DNA from 2 places in the Paenibacillus sp. FSL P2-0121 genome. Region 1 is predicted to be linked to the other one. Evidence: riboswitches for the same ligand, from Rfam matches in the RefSeq annotation. Region 1 holds a riboswitch; the other holds the start of a gene.

Region 1 (3,127 bases):
GTATTAGCTACCGTTTCCGGTAGTTATCCCAGTCTGAAGGGCAGGTTGCCTACGTGTTACTCACCCGTCCGCCGCTAAGTTACTTTGAAAGCAAGCTTTCAAAGTAACTCCGCTCGACTTGCATGTATTAGGCACGCCGCCAGCGTTCGTCCTGAGCCAGGATCAAACTCTCCAATTAGTATTGAAAAGAGCGATATGCTCATTTTGAAACATCTGACGAGAAAATTAATTCTCTAATTTTGGATTTCACTTACGTGATTTCCTACTCACTCGTTGTTCAGTTTTCAAAGATCAAGTTCTCGTTGGCGCCGTTTAATGTCTCAGCAGCAACTCTTATAATATATCATGTTGTTTTCAGAAATGCAAGCTTTATTTTTCGAAGCTTTTTATCAGCCTCGTCTATATCGCCTGTACGCTGTCTAACAACGCTTACCTATAATACCCCAACTATTAATAGAAAAGCAACCCCTAATATAAAAATAAACAACTAGCTTAATAATTAAGCCAGTTGTTTATTTAATAGAGTTATGTTTCTAGCGACGAACTTAATAGTATTTTGCCGCAGTATATTTGCTTGAGGCTTTAATTAAATCGGTTTTCTTATCACTCTTTGCAAGTCCTGCATCCACTGTAGTATCAATGGTAACCCACTTCCCATTAAGCAACACTTCGTTCCATGCATGATATTGCGTAACGTAGCTTGTATTCCCCATTACCAACTTAGCAGGAACATCTACACTCCGCAGCATTGCGGCAAAAAGAGAAGCGTAATCATAGCAAATCCCTTTTTTAGTAGTCAATGTCTTATCGATGCTTGGAATATAATCAGTAGTTACACTATTAGCAAGAGAGTAATCATATTGTACATTCGCAACTACATAGTTATAGATCGCTTTAACTTTCTCTTCGTCTGTTGTTTTGCCTTGTACTAATTGTTTAGCTTTGACAATCGCTTTATCAGAAGAACTCCATTTCACATTCTGTACGGAGCCCAAATATACGGAATTCGAGTCACTCATGGTTACGTCTACTACTTCGGAATATAATGCTTTGTATTTATTGCCGGTTGTGTTCTCCAGAACAGAAACCTTATAAGTCCCATTTCCTTGTTGCAAAGGGAAGTCCTCAGCTTGTCCAGAAGCATACAAGTTATATGTATAGCTGCTGTTATCTTTGGTGATCATGAGTTTGATTCTTTTATCTTTCGGAATATCATAGTTAATACCAATCACACCTTGAGCCACTTTGGATGTAATCAACCAGCTGGCATCTGCACTTGCAGCTTGAGCTGTACTTACTGGAACTGAAGTCATTAGGACGAACAACGCCACCAGCATAAAATAAACCTTTTTCACGGATAAAACTCCTTTCGGTAGCTGGCTGCCATCCTTTCGGGAAGGCCCTTTAGCTTTGCGTCCCTACCTTTCGATAGGTTTGCCGTTATCGTATAAGTTCTATCTGTTCTAGCTTTACTAGATATAATTGATAGAATCCATTTGAAACAAACAAAAAAAGCCTCTTCATTCGGTAGCTGGCTGCCATCCTTTTGGGAAAAGGCCCTTTAGCTTTGCGTCCCTACCTTTCGGAAGGTTTGCCGTTATCGTGTTTAGCTTTCATAGTATAATACTATCATATTTATAGTTGTGAACAAGACCTAATTTACTAGATTACCCATTATTTTATAAATATCTCCCGGTATTTGTGTTTTCTTGTCATTCACTATTCTCATTTTGTTAATTTGGCATGAACAATCAGCCGATGCGTTGGATTCACTAGCGGATCACATGTAATCAGAGTAAGAATCTTATCCTTGTCATTCCCGTCAAGAACGGAGACGTCACTCGGATCTACTACAGAAATATCATACACCTCATAGTTAAACACCTGATCACTAGTCTTTATCGTGATAACATCCCCCACAACAACCTCATTCAATCTGTTAAACAAACGACCCGTAGTTCTAGCCCGATGCGCCGCGATTGCAGCATTCCCGATCTCTCCAAGGGGTGCCGTTTCTTTCATATGGGCTGCAGCATGTTTCATATTAGCTTTTGTAGCCCCTTCTAATACAGGCAGCTTCAAATCAATCTTATCGATTTCAATTAGTGCGATTACTTTGCCACCGACTGCAATCTCCGGTTCAGGCTTTTCTGTCTCTTGGGGTTGGGGCTGTGCCTGAGCATCCAGAACCGATTCCTCTGCTAACAGCTGAGTAACTTCAGCATACCTGCTCTTCAGATCTGGCTGGGGAGTACTATCGGCAGTGCTTAGTTCAGCCGTTTCTAATAACTTCTCCTGCTGCCTGTCGTTGTACCATTCGTTAGCTGTCGGATATAACATGATAAGTATCCCAGCCAGTATGAGTAGATAGGAGAATTTACGCAATGTTATTCACCTCCGTATATTGTTTCTATGGTTATATACAAATCAAGCAGAAACAGCTACTTGCCTTTAAGCATAGCAACTCCTTCTGCCTGAAATTAATGTTTAAAATACCCATTTACGACTTCCAAAGAAATTGATGATCACCGTGATAAAGGTAACCATCACCTTGGAGATCAAGACTTGAATACCTAGTTTGTCTGTCAACAGATGCATTAACAGCAGTGATATTCCGAGCACTACCAAATTCAGCACGATAAACTTGACCAGCTGTACGCGGTCGAAGCCTTCTTTATTCCCCCGGTTGCGATCACGAAAGGTAACTTTTTTATTCAAAATAAAGCTATTCGCCGTGCCTGCACTATAGGAGATCACCTGCGCCAATGCGTATACCATCCCTAGTGAATTCAACAATGTGAAAATCACAAAATCAATAAGCGTATTGAGCAAACCTACGGCATTAAATTTGAGGAACTGTATGAATGCAGCGCGCAAGTTCTTATCTGACATCATTGTGGTCCTTCCGGCGGTCCAGTTGTTCTTCGTTCTGGTAGCCTTTAGTCTCACTAACAATATATAGCGGTCTATCTTTAGACTCGTCATAAATCCGTCCGATATACTCCCCAATCACACCCAACAGCATCAGAACAATACCGTTAAAGAGCAGATTGACACCTACAATGGAAGCCCAGCCCGGAACCGTCCAGGAGGTGAAAAATATCCTTTGGAACAAGACGAAAAATAA
Region 2 (3,127 bases), 180 kb from region 1:
GTGCTATTCGACGGTGTTGGTGTTGGTACTGGCGATGGTGTCGGCGAAGCTACAGGCCCAAGCGGCACAGGATCTTCTGCAAGAACTATAGTGCCAATTACGGATGATGGCGTTGGTGTCGGGAACACCGAAGTCTCTGGTGTCGACGTTGGTGTTGCTTCAGGCGTTACCGTCGGTGTTGGTGTTGCCTCAGGCGTTACCGTCGGTGTCGGTGTTGCCTCAGGCGTTACCGTCGGCGTTGGTGTTGGTGTCACTGTCGGCGTTGGTGTTGGTGTCGGCGTCACTGTCGGCGTCGGTGTTGGTGTTGGTGTCGGCGTTGGTGTTGGCGTTGGTGTCGGCGTCGGCGTCGGCGTTGGCGTTGGTGTCACTGTCGGCGTTGGTGTTGGTGTCGGTGTTGGTGTCACTGTCGGCGTCGGCGTTGGTGTCACTGTCGGCGTTGGTGCCGGTGTTGGCGTCGGCGTTGGTGTTGGCGTCGGTGTCACTGTCGGCGTCGGCGTCGGCGTCGGCGTCGGTGTTGGTGTCACTGTCGGCGTCGGTGTTGGTGTCACTGTCGGTGTTGGCGTTGGTGTCGGTGTCGGTGTTGGTGTCGACGTTGGTGTCGGTGTCGGCGTCGGTGTTGGCGTTGGTGTTGGCGTCGGCGTTGGTGTCACTGTCGGCGTCGGTGTTGGTGTCGGTGTTGGTGTCGGCGTCGACGTTGGTGTCGGTGTCGGCGTCGGCGTTGGTGTTGGTGTCGGTGTCGGTGTCGGCGTCGGTGTTGGTGTCACTGTCGGCGTTGGTGTCGGTATTGGTGTCGGCGTCGGCGTCGGCGTTGGTGTTGGTGTTGGTGTTGGTGTCACTGTCGGCGTTGGTGTCGGTGTTGGCGTCACTGTCGGCGTTGGTGTCGGCGTCACTGTCGGCGTCGGCGTTGGTGTTGGTGTCACTGTCGGTGTCGGCGTTGGTGTCACTGTCGGCGTTGGTGTCACTGTCGGCGTTGGCGTTGGTGTCACTGTTGGTGTCGGCGTCACTGTCGGCGTTGGCGTTGGTGTCACTGTTGGTGTCGGCGTCACTGTCGGCGTTGGCGTTGGCGTTGGTGTTGGTCCAGGTTCATCACCATCGTATGGATAGTGGTGAAATTCACCACCACCAGTACCTTTGAGTGAAGCCGCCACTAAAGTACCGTTAATCTGACCATTAATAAAATCAACATGAGCATAGGGGGCAAGTATGCTTCCCATTACACCTATGCCTGCCATATCAAGATACGCAGCTTGGCTAAAGTTAAGCAAAATTTTCTTGCTGTTCAACACGTTATTAGGTAGAAATCCGAAGTTTTTCATTTTTACGTTAGAACCATCAATATTAATAATTGCAGTAGATCCTGAAGGAACATTTATTGTAATTCCGTAGGTATTAGAGACGTTATCTCCTGAAACATTAAAAACATTGACCGCAGGATCTGTACCTGTCAGGGTAAGGCTGCCATATTGGTACACTGTTGTTCCATTCGCCGGCAATGCTGCAAGTTCTGCTGATTTGTCCTTCAAAGACTGACCTACGGCTGAAAAGTCAATCGTACTCCCCTGTCTTTTTGTACCACCCTTGAGGAGCGTTACATTCCCTGAAAAATCTCCCCCGTGCACGATATTCCCATAAACAGTACCTCCGTTGAAAGTAAGATGCCCTCCAACAACAAGTGTGTCAGTCAGGGAAACCTCTGCAGCGGTCAACCTATCTCCAACACTATAGTTGGTTAAGTTAACGTTACCTCCAGCAGCAAACCTTCCTTCCGTATCCGAAACTGTTGTTATATCCCCTAGAATAAACACGTTGTAGACCGCTGCAATTCCCAATGTAGAAGAACTACTAGCTCCAGCAACTCCAGCTCCTAATGAGGAAAGCCCACTACCTACCGTCAAAATCCCAGCTAATACAAGCGAGAGTAACGGTTTTATTCTTCTTTTCAAATGGCACACCTCCTAAAACTATGATTTATATTAATCAGAATAATTACCAGAAACTCTAAAGGACCTAACAACAAAAAAGACCGCCAAAAAGAAGTGAAATTCCCTTCTCATGGCAGTCGGACGGTCATTGTGCCTTTAAGACACTTTAGACTCCTGGACTTTGCGTCCCGCCCTTTCAGACGGTTTGCTATTATCATGACTATATATATGTATTACACTGCAAGTCCAGAACTGGTAGCTGAAGCATTCTATCCAATAACAGTCTATGACTTTTAATACTTTTGAATTAATAACAGTTTAGCTCCCGACACCCACAATTGTCAATCAATTCCTTTCGATAATTCCCCGCATTAGTACCACACAAAAAAAGCGCCTAAAGGCGCTTCGCATAAGGTTTTTCATTAAATTTTAAAGTAACTGTATATAGCCCAATATGGATATCCATAAGGGAACACTCAAAATTAAACCAAAAAACAATCCACGCTGGAGGCTGCCCTCTTTTTCCATCATAATTCTCCTTTATTTGCGTTCGATACATTAATTTTTATTATTACAATTTTTAATATAATTTATTCTTCGTTATTAAGTTGTGAATTTAATCACATTGGATAAGCTGTTTAGAAATACCATTGATTATTTTTGGAATATCGGGGTAGAATACGAATATACGTTCCTATTAGAGGTGATGAGATTCATGCATAGAGCAGAAAGCAGGGACAACATGCTGGTGAAATCTTATTTATTGCTTCCGATGATTTTATCAGCTTTCGAACGGGACTCCGCCATTTTATCTACACACTTACGAACACCCGCCCCTTATCTGGAGGTGCTTGGAACAGCTGCTGCAGTAGCTACAACAGATCTAAGGGATGTTCGTGCAGAAATGAGAAGACGGGGAATCAAGGTGTATGAGCAAAACAGACTTAATACTGGAATTGAAGCCAAGTATATATGTCGTGGCTATCATGAACGAATGCTGCTGTTGAATGACATTGTTGCGGCTCAGGCTGCCATCCATATGCGCAGATACCTAGGGCTGGATATTTCATCTTTTAAGAGTTACGAAGAACAGTACCAGATTAAGTAAAGCTGTATAGAAGCCGCTGCGCTCTCTCCCCCCAATCAATTAGTGAACAAAAAAATAGGCCTTACCATGGGAGTTGGCAAGACCTGAGAGAGATATA

The links. Region 1 has a riboswitch for cyclic di-GMP ahead of MKY54_RS03205 (transglutaminase-like domain-containing protein). Riboswitches for the same ligand answer to the same signal wherever they lie in the genome.
Region 2: linked by a shared signal. The riboswitch ahead of MKY54_RS02435 (choice-of-anchor A family protein) and the one ahead of MKY54_RS03205 (transglutaminase-like domain-containing protein) in region 1 are both predicted to bind cyclic di-GMP.

What each region holds. Positions count from the first base shown of each region.
Region 1 is NZ_CP150245.1:733,072-736,198, reverse strand. Features, by position in the region: rRNA gene MKY54_RS03210 (16S ribosomal RNA) at 1-178, opposite strand, end outside; gene MKY54_RS03205 (transglutaminase-like domain-containing protein) at 546-1,355, opposite strand; cyclic di-GMP riboswitch class I at 1,369-1,449, opposite strand; cyclic di-GMP riboswitch class I at 1,524-1,606, opposite strand; gene MKY54_RS03200 (class D sortase) at 1,726-2,385, opposite strand; gene MKY54_RS03195 (GtrA family protein) at 2,488-2,895, opposite strand; gene MKY54_RS03190 (glycosyltransferase family 2 protein) at 2,882-3,127, opposite strand, start outside.
Region 2 is NZ_CP150245.1:553,727-556,853, reverse strand. Features, by position in the region: gene MKY54_RS02435 (choice-of-anchor A family protein) at 1-1,943, opposite strand, end outside; cyclic di-GMP riboswitch class I at 2,052-2,142, opposite strand; gene MKY54_RS02430 (hypothetical protein) at 2,533-3,030, shown strand.